Regions from separate parts of the Longispora fulva genome, predicted to be linked through region 2. Evidence: riboswitches for the same ligand, from Rfam matches in the RefSeq annotation. Region 2 holds a riboswitch; each other region holds the start of a gene.
The links. Region 2 has a riboswitch for cobalamin ahead of IW245_RS19445 (CbtB domain-containing protein). Riboswitches for the same ligand answer to the same signal wherever they lie in the genome.

Region 1 (5,960 bases), 1.4 Mb from region 2:
CCGCTGCTGCTGCCCGCCGGACAGCTGGGCGAGCGGCCGGTGCCGCAGGTCGGCGAGGCCGAGCAGGTCGATGGTCTCCTCGACCCGCTTGCGCATCACCGGGTTGGCCAGGCCGAGGGACTCCATCGAGTAGGCGAGTTCGTCCTCGACGTTGTCGGTGACGAAACCGCTGACCGGGTCCTGGCCGACGTAGCCGACGAGGTCGGCGAGTTCGCGCGGCGGGTGCAGGCGGGTGTCGCGGCCGTCGACGGTCACGGTGCCGGTCAGCGTGCCGCCGGTGAAGTGCGGGACGAGGCCGTTGACGCACTTGAGCAGCGTGGACTTTCCCGAACCGGTCCGCCCGGCGAGCAGGCACAACTCGCCCTCGGGCACGTGCAGCCGCACGTCGCACAGTGTCGGCCCTGGCGCGTCCGGGTAGGTCACGCTCACACCGTCGAATTCGATCATCGGGTACTCCGGATCCACGCGGGCGCCAGGGCGCACAGCACCCCGAGCGCGGGTAACGCCGGCAGCCCCGGCACGGCCAGCGGCACGACGGCGGGGGTGAGGTCCGCGGGGAAGAGGTAGACACCCGCCACGGCCAGGAGTCCACTGAGGACGACGGCACACTCGCGCCACCCCCACCGGTCCGGCCGGTACCGGCTGCGGGTCACCCGTCGGCCGCCCAGCACCAGCCCGCCGACCGCGAGGGCCAGCCCGAGGGCCAGGATCGGGCCGCTGACCAGGACCGGGCTGCGGCCGTCGAGGAGCGCGTACAGGCCGAGGCACGCGCCGAGCAGACCGACCAGCACCAACGCGCCGGTCAACCGGTGTGCCGGGCCGCGCCGGCCGTAGCCCCGGGAATCCATCGCCGCGGCCAGGGCCAGCGCCCGGTCGAGGGCGTCGGTGACGACGGGGACCAGGATCGCGCGCGCCCGGCGCTTCGTGTCCCCGCGCAGCGCCCGGGCCCGCCTGACCTGCCGGACGCTGGCGACCAGTTGCGGGGCGACCGTCAGGCCGACGACCACGGCGACGCTCACCTCGTACAGTGCGGCCGGCAGGCTGCGGAGCAGGCGTTTCGGGTTGGCCAGCGCATTCGCGGCCCCGATGCAGCCGAGGAGCACGGCGAGCCGGAGCCCGTCGTAGAACGACGCGACGAGGCCCTCGGCGGTCACCGGGCCGCCCAGGCGGATGCCGTGCGCCCAGTCGGGCAGCGGGATCCGGGGCAGGGTGACGAGGACGTGCGTGCCGCCGTACCCGCCGAGGAGGGCGTGGAACCCGAGCCGGAAGGCGATCGCGACCAGCCCGAACCGGAGGAACACCTTGTACGAGTCGGCCCACGGCTCGGCCGAGCGCCGGGCGGCGACCACGTACCCCGCGACCGCCAGGGCGAGGCCCCCCAGCCACGGGTTCGTGGTCCGGCTCGCGGCGGTACCGAGGGCCAGCGCCCACACCCACCACGCGCCCGGGTGCAGCCTAGGCGGCACGGCGCCGCTTGACCTGCCACAGCGCGAGCCCGGCGATCACGGCCACGAGAAGCAGACCCCCCTGCCAGGGCAGGCTGGTGGCCCCTTCCGGCCGCTGGTCCGCCCCGACCGGGGATCGGCCGGGCTCGGTGGGGGCCTCGGTCACTCGTAACGAAGAGGAATCCGGAACCGGCGTCGTGCCGGTCGCCGCCGACGGCGCGGCCGACTGCGGGCCAGGTGCCGTGGTTTTCTCCGGCTCCGGATGGCCCGGGCCCGGGGTCTGCGGCGCGGGCGGGGCGGGGGCCGGGGGCGGCGGGGGAGCCGGGGCGGCCGGGGGCGCGATGCCGGGCTGCCGGCCGGCCCCGAACGCCCAGCCCTCGACGCTGCCCGGGGCCGGGTCGTAACTACCGGCGCCCTCGTCGCTGTAGGTCCACGAGCCGCCGGCACGGGCGTGGAAGTAGGCCCAGTAGGCGTCCTTCGGCGCACCGTTGCACGGGTCGGGCCTGCTGTTGAGCTGGCAGATCAGCCCGGGTTGCCGGGGCACGAAGGTGTAGCCGAACCCGGCGGAGTCCAGCGCCGCCAGGCCGGTGCCCGGGTCGCCGCCGGCGCACCGGGTCTGCACGCCGCCGCCGAGCGACCCGAAGTCCACGACGACGGTCACCCCCGAGCAGGCGGCCTGTGCCGGGGCGGCTGGGACGACGACCGCCGCCGCGGCACAGGCCGCGGCGGCGAGGAGCCGTCGGAGGGTCACGCCGAGCGCCGACGCCGGGCCAGGGTCACGACCAGCATGCCCAGGACCAGCAGCGCGGCACCGGTCGTGGCCAGAAGCCCGGTCGGGGCGCCGGTGACGGGCAGCTGCGGTCCGGCGGTGGCCGGGGCGGAGGTGGCCGGCACGGTGCAGTCGAGGCTCGGGGCGCCGGCCGCGATGCCCTTGTCGCTGACCGTGGCCAGTGAGCCCTTGGCGAGGCTGAACAGCGCGCCGGCCGTGGCCCGGGGGGCCTTGCCGGCGGTGAACGTGCCGTCGAACGTGATCGCGCCGCGCTGGTCGGCCGGCCCGGCACAACCGATCTGCAGACCGGTCAGGTACGCGGCGGCCTTGTCCCCCGCAACGGTGCGGCCGCCGGCCCGCAGGGCTGCGAGGGCGTTGCCGGTGCTGTTGGCGTTGACCGGGTGGTCCTTGTCGGGCACCGCGACGCCGGAGGTGAACCCGCCGCCCGCCTGCTGCCGGCCGGTCAGCCAGTCGAGGGCCTTGGTGGCTTCCGCCGACTTCCCGCTGGCGAGCAGGGCCTGCACGACCAGGCCGGTCGCGTCGACGCTGCTGACGCACGTGGACTGCGCGAAGTCCTGCGGGAACCCGCCGTCGGCGCACTGGCTGGCGACCAGGAAGTCCACGGCTTTCTTCGGGGCCTTGGCCGGGGTGCGCTGAAGGGCGAGCACGGCGAACGACTGGCCGAAGGTGTTGCTGAAGTTGCCGTACTCGGACTTGTCGGAGTAGCGGCCCGACTCCTCCTGGAGTGCGGCCAGCTCGGTGAACAGCTTGCGACCGCCGACCGCCTCGGGGTCGCGGCCCTGGGCCAGGGCGAGGAGCGCGAGTTTGGCGTGCGCGCCGGCGTAGGACTCCTTGACGCCGTCGCCGACGTAGTTCGCGACGCTGTCGGGCTTGGTCAGCCACGTGGTGGCCTTGGCGGCGGCGTCGCCGGCCACGCCGACCGCGTCGAACGCGAGGACCGCGTCGATGGTCAGGCCGGCGTCGTCGTAGCCGGAGGACTGCAGGCGATCGCCGTCCTTGAGCTGGGTGGCCAGCCAGCCGGCGGCGGCCTGGGCGGCGTCCTTGGTGACGGTGGGGGCGGCCTGGGCCGGGGCGGCGAGCCCGAGGCTCAGGGCCACGGCGGCGACCGGCAGGAGCATGGATCTGCGCATATTTCGGCCTTTACAGTCCGGGTCCATGATGGATCCCGGAGGCCCCGGGCGCCATCCCGTAGACCACGACGGGAGGGTGTACCGACGTGACCGGCGGGTGCTCGGGCTCTTACCGTTGCGGGTCAGCGCCGGAATCTCACCGGACTTTCCCCACTCGGTCACTGATGGTCAGTGTTCCGAGGGCCGTCACCACTGTCAACCAGGCATGTTGTGGATCACGCCGGGTCAGGACCGCCCTTGGGCCATCGACACCGCTGCATACGCGTCGACGATGCCCGGATTGCCGACTTTGCCGCAGTTCCTCTGCTCGAACAGGTGGTGCGACGGCGGGATCTTCACCGTGGGCCGGGCGGTCAGCGCCAGGATCGACCGGGTCCTGGCCAGGTCCCCGACCAGGGCCGGGTTCGCCGACCACATCAGGGCCACCACCCCGGCCACCAGCGGCGTCGACATCGAGGTGCCGAACGCCGTGCCATAGCCGCCGCCCGGCCGGGCCAGGACGACGTCGGTCCCCGGGGCCAGGATGTCGGGCTTCACGAGCGGGCCGACCGGGCCCCGGCTGGAGTACGACGCGATCTGGTCATCCTTGTTCGTGGCCCCCACGGTGGTGACCTGCGGATACGTGGCCAGTGGCTCAGTGATGCTCCGGCAGAACGGCCCAGAGTTGCCGGCTGCCGCCGCCACGAACACGCCGGCGGCCTCCAGGGCTCTGGCAGCCGGGTACAGCGACTGGGCGTCGCAGCCCTCCTCGTCGGTGCAGTCCCACGAGTTGGTCAGGATCCGGGCCCCGCGGGTCGGGTCGCCGTCCCTGAACGGATCCCCGCCCGCCGGGAACGGCGCGAACACGAACTGCAGGCAGTCCAGGTGCAGCCCGGGGCTCGCCATGTTCCGCGCGGTGTTCGAGCAGCCGATCCACTGCGCGTCGGGGGCCACGCCGACCCCGCCCCGGCCGACGGCGAGGCTCGCGGTGCCCGTCCCGTGGCCGTCGAGGTCCTGGGGCTCGCCGGAGTGGTACCAGGGGTCGAACCACGAGTCGGCCCCGCCCCGGAAGCCCCCCGCGAGCGCCGGGTGGTGCCCGTCGGCCCCGGTATCGACGTGCCCGACCAGGGTGCCGGCGCCGCGTACCCCGAGGTCCTGCCAGACCCGGTCGGCCCCGATGCTCCGGATGTCCCAGGTGGGGCCGGTCAGCGGGCCGGGGGTGCCGGTGTCGGGCTCGCCGCGTTCCTTGATCGGGCGGAGCCGCTGGCTGATCAGGACCCGGTCGACGTCCGCGCGGGCGGCCAGCCGGAGGCGGAGCACCGGGCCGCCGTCGAGCTCGATGGCGTTGACCAGGTAGTACGGGGTGAAGGGGATGTGTTTGCTGGTCAGCAGCTCGCGGAGGTCCGCCTGGCTGGTCTCCGCGGTGTCGACGAGCTTGCGGTGCACCTCGACCGGCCCGGCGAGGCCCTGCACGGCCGCCTGGGCTTTCATGATCACGAAGAGTCGGTTGCCGTAGAAGTCGGGGCTGCCGAGCAGCGCGTACGCCGACCCGGCCACCACGGTCATCACCAGCGCCGCCGCGAACCCGCGCCGCAGGGTCCCGGGCAGCACGAACCCGGCCACCGCGGCGATGGCCCCGGAGCACAGCGCGGAGACCACCCCGTAGAACAGCACGTCGGAGAAGCCGAGGACGAAGTTCATCTCCTCGGGGTCCACGAAGGCCAGCGGCCCCAGGGCGGCGATCGCGACCAGCAGCCAGGTGTGCCGCAGCCGGGCCGCCACGTAGCCCAACGGCGGCAGGAGCAGGAGTTCGAAGAGGTTGATGCCGAACGCGCCGATCCCGGCGGCCAGGACGCACAGCGCCACTCCGGCGACGGAGCCGGCGAGGAACCGGTCGCCGCCGAACGCCGCCCAGAACCGGCCGTCGAGCACCGAGCGGGCCAGCGCGCCGGCCGCGATGCCGGCGAGGACCGCCATCGCCGTCTCCAGCCGCCCGCCGAGCGCGCCGAACACCAGCCAGGGCAGCAGGCAGGCGAGCCCGACCGCGACGGCCCAGCCGCTGGGCCGGCCGGCGGGCCGCTGCCACCCCCGGAACACCCGTACTCCGACGGCCACCAGGCCGGTGAGCACGGCCAGGGAGCCGAGGGAAAGTTCGTCGTGCGGGATGGGTACGAGCCGGGCCAGCCCCATCAACGCCAGCGCCACCGCCGCCGTCGCCCAGATCTGGCCGGCCATCCGGGCGGCGGGGTTCCGGCCGCGCTGGGACAGCAGCTCCGCCGGCGCGAACACCAGCACGGCGTTGACCAGGCAGAGCATGGCCCACACCCAGGACGGCGGGCGGGGCAGGCTGAGTGCCGCCGGGATCTCGTCGGCGATCCAGCCGCCGGTCTGCAGGACGCCGGTGACCCCGACGGCCCACACCCCGACTCCCCGCATACGCGACATTATCCGCGTCGCAGAGCCACCACCGGCAGCGTTCGGCCAGTCTCGACGACCCAGGCCTCGATCCCGTTCACGGCGAGCAGCACCGCCGTGACCAGGCCCGCCGTGAGAATCTGCGGCAGGAACGGCGCCGCGAACGCGAGTGCGACGCCCGCGAGCGCGCCGCCGAGCCGG
Region 2 (5,960 bases):
GACCTTCAGGTCGAAGTCGATACTCGGCCCCACCCCGGCCAGCCCGCCCGGCTCCCCGCCGGGCCGACCGCCCTCAGCCCGCAGAAAGTCGCGGACCGCACCCCGGGCGTCCCCGGTCAGGGTCAACAACCGGTCTGTCACCACGAGCGCCCCGGCGTTGATGAACGGGTTCCGCGGGATCCCCCGGTCCTGCTCCAGTTGCAACAGCGAGTTGAACGGGTTCCCCGACGGCTCCCGGCTGACCCGCCGCCAGATCGCCTCGCCATCGGCGTGCAACACCAGCGCGAGGCTGAACACCTTCGTCACGCTCTGCACGGACAACGGCACCCGCCAGTCCCCGGTCCCGTACACCGCGCCGTCCACGGTGGCGACGGCCATCCCGAACTGGCCGGGGTCCACGGCGGCGAGCGCCGGAATGTAGTCGGCGACCCGGCCGCCGCCCACGACGTCGGCGACCTGCTCGCGGACCTGGCCCAGGATCTGCGGGTACTCCATGTCGATCATTGTGTCCCCCGCGGGCGGGTGCGAGGGGACGGGCCCTGTCCTGACCCGCCCCCTCCTTCCACCCCCCTCTGGGCGGTTCGAGGCGCGGCCGTCCACCCTCGGCGCGCGTCGACCACGGTGTCCGCGCCGGACATCGGGTAACGGAACGTCACCTGACCTTCCTCCAAAAGCGCGATGAACGCCCGCCCCTGCTCCGGGACGGCACCGGGCAGCCTCGGGGCGCTCCCGTGCGGCCCGCGTATGCCGACCGCCCGGGCGACGGTGACCGGGACGCTCCCCGTCGCGGCCACCGCCGGCCCCGGGTCGGCACCCTGCCCGGCGCGGTGGAGGTCGCGCCGGTACCGCCACGGTATGGGTGGCCGACGGCCGTTCGATACGGAGAAATCCCTTGCACCGTGGCATCCGTCACACTTCTATGGCATCCTAGGAACCTGCGCAGGGAGGCGCCCGTGTCCGTCAATCCCGGGGCCGCCGAGTGGCCCCACCGCCAGATCGCCGACCAGATCCGTGCCAAGATCCAACACGGCGACTGGGGACCCGGCGAGAAGCTGCCCTCGATTCCCGACATCGGCCAGATCTACGGGGTGGCCAAGCAGACCGCGCAGCGCGCGATCGACCAGCTCCGGATCGAGGGGCTGCTGATCACCCGGCCCGGCTCGGGGACCTATGTCCGGGGCGTGCGCCGTCGACTCGCCCGCCTCGCGCGCGGCCGGTACGGGCCCACCCGCGGCTACCACACCGACCCGGGCGGCCACTACCGCCAGCAGGTCACCCTGGTTGGCCGGTCCCCCGCGCCGCACGAGGTGGCCGGGGCGTTCGGGGTGCCCGACGGCGCGGAGCTGCTGGTGCGGCGGGCCCTGATCACGAGCCAGGACCAGGTGGTGGAGGTCAGCGCGAGCTGGTTGCGGCCGTCGGAGGTCGCCGGCAGTCCCCTCGACGGGCTGGCCCCGCTGACCCGGCCGCTCTACCAGGAGGTCGAGGAGGCCACCGGCCGGCGGTACGTGTACGCGACCGACCAGCTCAGCGCCCGGCTGCCCACCCGGGAGGAGGCCGAGACCCTGCAGATCAGGGCGGACACCCCGGTGTTGACCCTGCTGCACACGGCCTTCGACGCCGACCGGCGCACGATCGAGGTCACCCAGTCGACCTGGCCCGGCCCGACGACCCTGCTGACCGACGACTACAAGGTGCCGGGCCCCCGCCCCCACCTGGAGGACGGGCCGGACGTCTTCCTGGCCTGACCACAAGACGGTTACGGAGGTCCCTGCCCCAGCTCCCATCGGCCCCGCCCAGCGTGCCGGGGCCCGGCCGCCCAGCGCCAGCACCGCCGAGCGCGGCCCGGGACCCGTCGACTCAGAGAGCCGGGCTACTCGACGGGGGTCGGGCCAGGCGGCGCGGGCGTTGCGGTGCCGTCCGGCCCAGGGTCGCCGTCGGATGCCGGGTCGGTCCCCTCCGTAATCGTCTGACGGGTTGAGAGGGTTTCTAAACCGGTGGCCCGGGCGGGGCTGGGCGGACACAATCCCGGGATGAGGATTCCCCTGCCGGCCGTGTTGCGCGAGGAGAGGCAGTTCGCGCTGCTGTTCGCCGGGCAGGCGCTGTCTACCCTGGGCGACCGGGTGACGTTCGTGGCGCTGCCGTTCGCGGTGCTGGCCATCGGCGGGACGGCGGCCGACGTGGGCTGGGTGATCGCGGCGGCGACCGTGCCGTTCCTGCTGTTCACACTGGTCGGCGGGGTATGGGCGGACCGGTTGCCCCGGCACCGGGTGATGCTGGTGTCGGATGTGGTGCGCTGCGGCACCCAGGTCGTGGCCGCGACCCTGCTCGCCGGCGGGGACGCCCGGGTCTGGCACCTGGTGGCGCTGATGGCGATCTTCGGCACGGCCGACGCGTTCTTCAGTCCGGCGCTCGCCGGGCTCGTGCCCCTGACCGTGCGGCCCGAGCGGTTGCAGGAGGCCAACGCGTTGCGCGGCCTCGTGATGTCCGCCGGGCTCGTCGCGGGGCCGGCGCTCGCCGGTGGTCTCGTGGTGGCGTTCGGGCCGGGGGGCGCGTTGGCGGCGGACGCCGCGACGTTCGCGGTGAGCGCGGTGTTCCTGGCCAGGTTGCGGCCCCGGGCGGGGGCGCCGGAGCGGGCAGGGGACTTCCTCGCGGAGTTGCGCGACGGGTTCCGGGCGGTGCGGAGCCGCAGCTGGGTGTGGTCGACCCTGACCGCCACCGCCGTGTACCACCTGGTCGTCCTGCCCTCGGTGTTCGTCCTCGGCCCGGTGCTCGCCGAGCGGGAGCTGGGCGGGGCGTCGGGCTGGGCCGTGGTGGTCGCGGCGTTCGGGGTGGGGTCCATCGTGGGCGACGTGGTCGCGCTGCGCTGGCGGCCGGGGCGTCCGCTGCTGGTCGCCGCGGCGGCGTTGGCCGTGGGCTCGTGTCAGGCGCTGATCATCGGTGGCGGCGGGTCACTGGCCGTGATCGCGGTGCTGGAGGGGGTGACCGGGGTCGCGGTGTCGTTGTGCTTCACGTTGTGGGAGACGGCGTTGCAGACCCACATCCCGGAGGGTTCGCTGTCGCGGGTGACGTCGTTCGACCTGCTGGTCACCGTGGGGTCGATGCCGGTGGGGATGGCGCTGGCCGGGCCGGCGGCCGACGCGTTCGGGCTGCATCCGACGCTCGCGGTGATGACGCTGGTGGGGGTGCCGTCGGCGTTGGCGCTGTTCGCGGTACGGGGCGTGCGGCGGCTGTCCGCCGTCGCGGAGCCGGGGACGTGATCCCTGCCCGCCCGTTCGGGTCCGGTTCGATGTGGTCGGGGTACGTTCGGATGTGACGAACGGCACTACCGTCGGGTTGACTGTGGAGCACGCTGCGTCAATGCTGAGTGCGCACAAATTAAAGATGAGGCGACGGTGCGCAGGAACTCCGGTGTAAGTCCGGGACGGTCCCGCCACTGTGACCGGGGAGTTCTCCCTCGTACGCGGCCACTGCCCCGAAGGCGGGAAGGCCGAGGGGCGACGACGATCCGGGAGTCAGGACACTGACCCGTCGTTCTCCCGATACCGGGGCGGGACACCCCGGAGAGGAGTACGAGATGGCTTCCATGACCACTCCGGGCGCCGTTGTCGGCGCCGGGGTCACCCTGCGTCCGATCCGGGACGGGATCATCATCGGCACGGCGGTCGTTCTCGCCCTGCTGACGCTGTACGCGGTGTTCATCGACCAGGGCGCGCTGCTCGCCCCGCTGCTCGGCAAGCTGTCGTTCGACAGCAACTTCGTGCACGAGTTCGCCCACGACGCCCGGCACGTCGCCGGCGCACCCTGCCACTGATGACCCCGGTTCTCTCGCTGCTCGGCCGGGGTCTCCTGGCCGGCGGCGTCTCCGGCGTGCTCGCCGGCGGGTTCGCCCGCCTGATCGCCGAGCCGGTCATGGACAAGGCCGTGGACATCGAGTCCGCCCGGTCGGCCGCGGCCGGCGAGGTCGGAGTCGAGGTGTTCACCCGGGGTGAGCAGCACTTCGGCCTGATGGTCGCGCTGCTGGCCGTGGGCCTTGCCCTCGGCGCCCTGTTCGGCCTGGTGTACTACGTGGTGCACCGCTCCGACCTCGGCTCGGACGCGTGGGGCCGCTCGCTGCGGCTGGCCACGGCCGGGCTGGTGGGCGTGTGGCTGCTGCCGTTCCTGCGCTACCCGGCGAACCCGCCCGGGGTCGGCAGCGGGGACACGGTGGACGGCCGGACGGACGCCTGGCTCGCCGCGACCGTGATGGGCCTGGTGGCCGTCGCCGGTGCGCTGCTGCTGCACTCCTGGCTGGTCAGCAGGGGTGCTTCCGCCCCGTTGCGGCATGTCGTGGTGACGGCCGTGCCGGTGGTGGCGCTGGTGCTGATGTTCGTCATCCTGCCGAACAACACGGACCCGGTCGAGGTGCCGCCGACGCTGCTGTGGGACTTCCGGGTCCTGTCGGCGGGCACCATGGTGATCCTGTGGATCGCGATGGGCGCGGTGCTCGGGCTGCTGGGGCTGCTGGGGCTGCGGACGTCCGCGGCGCGCGGCGCGGTGCCCGAGGCTGTCGCGGCCTCCTAGAACGACCGACGCCAGCGGGCGCGGCTCCCCCTTCCGGGGACCGCGCCCGTTGGTGTTCACGGTCGTGTGCGCCCGGAGCTGACGGACCGGCCTGGCGACGGTAGGTGACCTGTCACCGCCGGGCGAGTGCCAGTCTGGCGTCCGCGTCCGGGTGGGCAGACTCCCCGTCCACGCTGGGCCGACCCGTCGTCGCGCTGGTCGCGGCAGGGTGGGGCGCGGCCACCGGACCGCCGGTCACCAGGGAGTGCACCGTCCGCGTCGCCACCGTGGCCCAGGCCGTCACGAGTACGGCGAACAGCGCGACGGCGAGCACGGCGAACGCCTGCGATCCGGTGCGGTGCGCCAGGCCCGTGGCCGCCGTGACGCACGTGCCGACCGGGAACGTGAAGCTCCACCACGTCATCGTGAACGGCAGTCCGCCCCGGGCCGCGCGGGCCGTGAGCAGCCCGGCGACGGCGATCCAGAGCAGGGCGAAGCCGAGGACGGGCACCCCGTAGACGAGGCCGAACATCTGCAGCGCCCCGGCGGTCGGCCCGTCGACGGCGGTGCGCGCGGCGTCGCCGAGCAGGTTCACGGCGGTCACGGACTGGCCGAGCGGCCCGAGCACGATCCACAGGGTCGGGACGGCCGCGACGGCGAGCGGCTGCCGGACGAGCCGGGCCCACACCTGGGGCAGGATCACCAGCGTGGCCAGCAGGCTGACCCCGAACAGCGCGTAGCAGGCGAGCAGCAGGTCGAGCCGGGGCTGGCCGGCGGGCAGGTGCGGCACGAGCAGCGCGCCGGTCGACGCGGAGACCATCGGCGCGACGACGGGCAGCAGCCAGGTCGGGGACGCCGGCTCCGGGGACTGCCCGGGCCTGCTCATCATCCGGTACGGGACGGCCACGGCGCTGACGAGTCCCAGCAGGGTGCCGAGGGTCCACAGTACGGCGTCGACGGTGAGGGCCAGGTCCGTGCCGAGCAGGTCACGGCCGAGGAGGAGCGCCCCGGCGCCGACGGTGAGCAGCGCCATGGGCGGGGCTCCGTAGAACTGGGCCGTGGCGTGGTCCGCCTCGGCTCCGGGGGTCCGGCGATGTCCGGCCCCACCGGGTGCGCGGTCGGCGCGGCCCCGGCTGGTCCCGCTCCGGCCGGGGATCGGGATCGCCCGGTCGAAGCGCGCCTCATTCCGGCCGGTCGTCGTGGCCCCGTGGTCGGGGCGCGGGCGGCGGGTGGTGAGGAAGGCCGCGGTGACAGCCGCGAGGGTCAGGGCCGCCAGCAGCCAGACGCCGACGGCGAACGGGCGCAGTGCCGGGGCGGCGTACGGCAGGGTGGCCGCGGAGGTGGCGACGATGCCGGTGCCCATCACGGATGCGAACCAGTTGGGGCCGAAGTTCCTCATGACCCCAGTCTCGGCCGGGTTT
Region 3 (5,960 bases), 340 kb from region 2:
TCAGGTTGAGCAGGAAGGCGCGCCGGTCCTCGCGGGTCTGGAGCGACCGCAGATCGTGCAGTGAGTCGATCCACCGGAAGCAGAACTGGGCCTTCGCCCGGATCGACGGGATGTGTTCGACGGCGGAGAACGCCTCGGCCCGGTCCTTGTCGTCGGGCAGGTACGTGTCCAGCAGCGTCAGGTAGAACTGGACGTGCACCGCCTCCTCGAACAGCTGGCGGGACAGGTACAGCCGGGCCTCGGGCGCGTTGATGTGCCGGTACAGGTTCAGCACCAGGTTGTTCGACACGATCGTGTCCCCGGTCGCGAAGAACGCGACGAGCCGGTTGACGAGGTGCCGCTCCCCGGCGGACAGCGCGGCCAGGTCGGGCAGGTCGCCGGTGAGGTCGACCTCCTCGACGGTCCAGGTGTTGCGGATGCCGCCCCGGTAGCGCTCGTAGAAGTCGGGGTAGCGCATGGGGCGCAGGGTCAGGTCCAGGCCTGGGTTCAACAGCATTACTGGCACGCCTCGCAGATCTCGGGGTTCTCCAGGGAACAGGCCACGGCCTCGGCGTCCGGGCCGATGGTCGGCAGAGTGGCGGAAACCGTCGTCTGCGCGATCCGGGTCGCCGGCCGCGACCGCAGGTAGTAGGTGGTCTTCAGGCCGGCCCGCCACGCGTAGGCGTACATCGAGGAGAGTTTGCCGATCGTGGGGGTGGCCATGAACAGGTTCAGCGACTGGGACTGGTCGATGTAGGGGGTGCGCGCGGCGGCCAGGTCGATCAGGGCCTTCTGCGGCACCTCCCACGCGGTGCGGTAGAGCTGCTTGACGTCGGACGGCAGGTCCAGGTCCTGCACGGAGCCCTCGGCCCGTAGGATCGCGTCCCGGACCCCCGAGGTCCACAGCCCGCGACCCACGAGATCCCTGATCAGGTACTTGTTGACCTGGAGGAACTCCCCGGACAGCGTCTCGCGCTTGTACACGTTGGACACCGGCGGCTCGATGCACTCCGCGCAGCCGGCGATCGACGCGATCGTGGCGGTGGGCGCGATGGCGACCATGAGCGAGTTGCGCAGCCCGGTGCGGGCGACCCGGGCCCGGACGGCGTCCCACTCGGGGGAGTTCGCGGCGTTCCAGTGGTCGGGGTGCAGCACCCCGTCGGCGGCCCGGGTGTCGGCGTAGGACGGGTGGGTGCCGTGCTGCTCGGCGAGGCCGGCGGACGTGTCGTAGGCGGCGAGGGCGATCCGCTCGGCGATCCGGGTGGACAGCGCCAGGGCCTCGGCGGAGTCGAACGGCAGCCGGAGCCGGAAGAACACGTCGGCCAGGCCCATCACGCCCAGGCCGATCGGCCGCCACCGCCGGTTGGTCTCGGCGGCCTCCGGGGTCGGGTAGTAGGTCAGGTCGATGGTGCGGTCGAGGAACGTCACGGCGGTGCGCGCCGTGCGGTCCAGCGCCGCCCAGTCCATGCCGGCGTCGGTGCAGTGCGCGGCCAGGTTGATCGAGCCCAGGTTGCACACGGCCGTCTCGCCGTCGCTGGTGACCTCGAGGATCTCGGTGCACAGGTTGGACAGGTGCACCACGTTCTCGGGCTTCGCGGTCTGGTTGCAGGTCCGGTTGGCCTGGTCCTTGAACGTCATCCAGCCGTTGCCGGTCTGGGCCAGGGTGCGCATCATCCGGCCGTAGAGGTCGCGGGCCGGGATCTGCTTCACGTAGCGTTCGGCCCGCTCGGCCGCCGTGTAGGCCGCGTCGAACTCCGAACCCCAGAGGTCGGTGAGTTCCGGCACCTCCTTCGGGTCGAACAGCGACCACGCCGCGTCGGCCTCCACTCGGCGCATGAACTCGTCGGGCACCCAGTTCGCGAGATGCAGATTATGGGTACGCCGCGCCTCGTCCCCGGTCGAGTCGCGCAGCTCCAGGAACTCCTCGACGTCGGCGTGCCAGGTCTCCAGGTACACGCACGCCGCGCCCTTGCGCCGGCCGCCCTGGTTGACGGCGGCCACCGAGGAGTCGAAGGTGCGCAGCCAGGGCACGATGCCGTTGGAGTGCCCGTTGGTGCCCCGGATCAGGGAGCCGCGCGAGCGCACCCGCGACCAGGAGATCCCGATCCCGCCCGCGTACTTCGACAGCCGCGCGACCTGCGCGTACCGGTCGTAGATGGACTCCAGCTCGTCGCGGGGCGAGTCGAGCAGGAAACAGCTGGACAGCTGGGGCCGCCGGGAGCCGGAGTTGAACAGGGTCGGGGAGCTGGGCAGGTAGGACAGGGTGCTCATCAGCGCGTAGAGGTCGGCGGCCTCGGCGACGGACGCGGCCAGCCCGCAGGCGACCCGGAGGAAGAAGTGCTGCGGGGTCTCCATGACCTGCCGGGTCTCGGGGTGCCGGAGCAGGTAGCGGTCGTAGACGGTGCGCAGGCCGAAGTACTCGAAAAGGTCGTTCTTCTGGTCGTCGACGAGGGCATCGAGTTCGGCGGCGTGCCGGGCCACGAATCCGGCGATCGTCGGGGCGAGCAGGCCGGCGGCGTGGCTGGCGGCGACCGACCCGGAGAACGAGGTCACGCCCTCGCCGGCGGCCTCGGCGGTGATGTGCGTGGCGAGCAGCCGGGCGGCGAGCCGGGAGTAGTTCGGCTCCTCGGCGACCAGCGCCGCGGCCATCTCGATGGCCCGGATCCGCAGCTCGGCCTCCGTCGCCCCGGGCCACGGGTTGGGCACGACCCGGCCGGGGTCGACCCCGGCCAGTCCCTCGGCGGACCGTGCGACGGTCTCGGCGGGCGTGGGGCTGTGCAGCACTGCGGTCATCGTTCTCCCACCCGGAAACACGAGGGGCACCGGGGCAGGAGGCGACAACGGCACACGGGTCCGCTCGTCCGCCGGGGCCCGCCCACGAGGCCCGGGACATGCGCGCGCCTTCGCCGGCGCGCGCGTCATTGGCAGGTCTTCGGACTCGTGGGCGTCGTGCTCGCGCCTACCGGCCGTCGCTTCCCAGGCTCGCGCCCAGTGCTGTGTGACGGCTTTCGTTCCCACTCACCGCTGCGGGGCAGTCCCGGATTCGCACCGGGTTCCCTCTTGCCGCACGTCCCCTGGCGGGGTTGTGCACCAACAACGGCACGACACTACATCTGGTGGTGGGCCGCGCGCAAAGGCACAGAGTGTTGGGGTGTCGTGTCGCATGGTGCCGCGCCGAGGTCGCGCGGCGTGTCGACACGCCAGCGGCCGGCCCGGCCGGGTCTGACGCGTTGAGATCGGATCTCTTCGTGGAAGGAGTGTCCACTGAGGTGGAAATATCCCGGTAACCTCCCGTTGACATTGATGAGTATCATCGCCACTATAGCGTGGTCATCGGATCTCTCCCCGGAGGCCGCCATGCGGTTCAGATCGTTTCTGGCACTACTCGCCCTCGCCCTCGCCCTGGTGGTGACCGGCGGTCCCGCGCACGCCGCGCCGGGCGACAACCACGTCCCCGACGACCCGTTCAGCTCCGCCCGCACCCAGTGGTGGCGGACGGACCACTTCGGCATGTTCATCCACTTCGGCCTGTACTCGGCGTACAAGGGCGAGTACACCCGGTCGAACGGCACGGTGTGCCGCGACGCCGAGTGGATCCGGCGGAACTGCGCCATCCCGTGGAACGAGTACGAGGCGAAGGCCGCCACGTTCAATCCCTCGGGCTTCGACGCCAACGCCGTGGTCAGCGCCGCGAAGAACGGCGGGCAGAAGTACATCGTGATCACCACCAAGCACCACGACGGGTTCGCGATGTGGCCCACGGCCGTCAACGACTGGAACATCCACGACCGCTCGCCGTTTAAGCGCGACATCCTCGCCGAACTCGCCACGGCGGCCCGCGCCCAGGGCGTCAAGCTCGGCTTCTACTACTCGATCTGGGACTGGCACGACCCCGACGCGCAGCCCGGCAGCACGAACTACCAGGCGTACCTGACCCGGATGCGGGCCCAGCTGCGCGAGCTGCTCACCAACTACGGCGACATCGCCGAGCTGTGGTTCGACGGCGAGTGGGAGGCGCCGTGGACGGCAGCCGAGGGCACGAAACTGGAGGACTACGTCCGGGGCCTGTCGCCGAACACGATCGTGAACAACCGGGTCGGCACGCGCACGATCGCCGACGGCGACTTCGGAACCCCGGAACAGGAGATCCCCGCGACGCCGACCGACGCCCAGCTGTGGGAGTCGTGCATGACGATCAACGACCACTGGGGGTACGCGAGCTACGACAGCAACTTCAAGTCCACCGCCTCGTTGACCCGCAACCTGGTCGGGATCGCCGCCAGTAGCGGCAACTACCTGCTCAACGTCGGGCCCGACGACCACGGGGTGATCCCGCAACCGGAGGTCGACCGGCTCGCCGGCATGGGCGCGTGGCTCACCGCCAACGGCCCTGCCGTGTACGGCGCCGGCTACACCGGGCTCGTCACCCGCCCGACCTGGGGCGTCGTCAGCCGGGCGGCCGACAAGCTCTACGCATCGGTCTACACCTGGCCGGCCAGCGGGGGGACGTTGCACCTGAGCGCCACGACCGGGTTCACCGTGACCGGGGCGCACGTGCTGCGGACCGGCGCGTCGGTGCCGGTCACCGCCGCCGGGGACGGCTTCGACCTGAAGCCGACGGGTACCGCCCCCGACCCGATCGCGTCCGTGATCGTCCTGGACATCGCCCCGCAGACCGCCGCGCCCGTGGGCACCGGCACCGGGCTCACCGCGCAGTTCTGGGCCAACACCGCGTTCTCCGGGCCGCCGGCGGTCACCCGCACCGACGCGGGCGTCAACTACAACTGGCGCGACACCGGTTCCCCGGCCCCGGCGATCCCGACCGACAACTTCGCCGGCCGGTGGACCGGGCTGATCGAGCCCCGGTTCACGGAGAAGTACACGTTCGCCACGTTGTCCGACGACACCGTGCGGCTGTGGGTCGACGGGCAGCAGGTGATCGCGAACACGACCCCGCACGGGGCGACCGTGGACAAGGGCGGCATCACGCTGACGGCCGGGCAGCGGTACGCGATCACCCTCGAACAGACCGAGAACGGCGGCGACGCGAGCGCCAAGCTGTTCTGGTCCAGCCCGAACACGCCGCAGCAGATCGTGCCGGCCAGCCAGCTCTACCCGACCGGCGCGACGGTCCTCAACGACAACGCCGCCGGCGTGACCTACACCGGGGCCTGGAACGTCAGCGCCAACCGGACCTACGCCGCCGACTACAACGCCGACGTGCACTACACGACGACCAACGGCGACGCGGTGTCGTACGCGTTCACCGGCACCGGGGTGGACTTCCGCACCGAGAGGTACAGCGACCAGGGGCTCGTCGACTTCTACCTGGACGGGGTGCTCAAGGCCACCGTGGACACCACGAACCCGACCCGGCTGTCCCAGCAGCTCGTCTACTCGGCGCGCGGGCTGAGCGCCGGGCCGCACACGCTGCGGGCCGTCAAACGCTCGGGGACCTACATGCTCGTCGACCGGATCGACGTGTTCGGCTGACACGGAACGGGAGGGGCGGACCGTCGGGTCCGCCCCTCCCGGGGTGCCGGCGCACGGGAGGCGCGCCGGCGGGGTGCGGCTACTTGACCGCGACCGCGGTCCAGGCCGCCGCGACGGCCTTGTACTCGGCGCTCGTCGCGCCGTACAGGTCGGTCGCCGCCTTCAGGCTGGCCACCCGGGCACCGGCGTAGTCGGTGGTGGAGCTCATGTACACCGTCAGCGCCCGGTACCAGATCTTCGCGACCTTGGTGTTGCCGATCCCGGCGACAGTGGACCCGTCGCACGTCGGGCTGTTGTAGGACACCCCGTTGAGGGTCTTCGCGCCGCTGCCCTCGCTGGCCAGGTAGAACCAGTGGTTGCCGACGCCGGAGGAGTTGTGCACGTCGAGCCGCTTGACCGTCCGGCTCCAGCAGTCCGCGGAGCTGCCGTCGGCGGACGGCTTGTCCATCCGGCGCAGCCACGGCGGGGTGGACTGGTCGCTGAACAGG

Region 1: linked by a shared signal. The riboswitch ahead of IW245_RS25835 (prenyltransferase/squalene oxidase repeat-containing protein) and the one ahead of IW245_RS19445 (CbtB domain-containing protein) in region 2 are both predicted to bind cobalamin.
Region 3: linked by a shared signal. The riboswitch ahead of IW245_RS17855 (ribonucleoside-diphosphate reductase subunit alpha) and the one ahead of IW245_RS19445 (CbtB domain-containing protein) in region 2 are both predicted to bind cobalamin.

What each region holds. Positions count from the first base shown of each region.
Region 1 is NZ_JADOUF010000001.1:5,733,967-5,739,926, reverse strand. Features, by position in the region: gene IW245_RS25850 (ABC transporter ATP-binding protein) at 1-447, opposite strand, end outside; gene IW245_RS25845 (CbiQ family ECF transporter T component) at 444-1,466, opposite strand; gene IW245_RS25840 (hypothetical protein) at 1,456-2,196, opposite strand; gene IW245_RS25835 (prenyltransferase/squalene oxidase repeat-containing protein) at 2,193-3,365, opposite strand; adenosylcobalamin-variant (AdoCbl-variant) riboswitch at 3,453-3,526, opposite strand; gene IW245_RS25830 (S8 family serine peptidase) at 3,591-5,780, opposite strand; gene IW245_RS25825 (low temperature requirement protein A) at 5,789-5,960, opposite strand, start outside.
Region 2 is NZ_JADOUF010000001.1:4,379,967-4,385,926, forward strand. Features, by position in the region: gene IW245_RS19430 (glutaminase) at 1-495, opposite strand, end outside; gene IW245_RS19435 (GntR family transcriptional regulator) at 954-1,745, shown strand; gene IW245_RS19440 (MFS transporter) at 2,031-3,257, shown strand; cobalamin riboswitch at 3,375-3,544, shown strand; gene IW245_RS19445 (CbtB domain-containing protein) at 3,584-3,811, shown strand; gene IW245_RS19450 (CbtA family protein) at 3,811-4,560, shown strand; gene IW245_RS19455 (TDT family transporter) at 4,673-5,938, opposite strand.
Region 3 is NZ_JADOUF010000001.1:4,038,802-4,044,761, reverse strand. Features, by position in the region: gene IW245_RS17860 (ribonucleotide-diphosphate reductase subunit beta) at 1-496, opposite strand, end outside; gene IW245_RS17855 (ribonucleoside-diphosphate reductase subunit alpha) at 496-2,772, opposite strand; cobalamin riboswitch at 2,886-3,089, opposite strand; gene IW245_RS17850 (alpha-L-fucosidase) at 3,337-5,472, shown strand; gene IW245_RS17845 (M4 family metallopeptidase) at 5,552-5,960, opposite strand, start outside.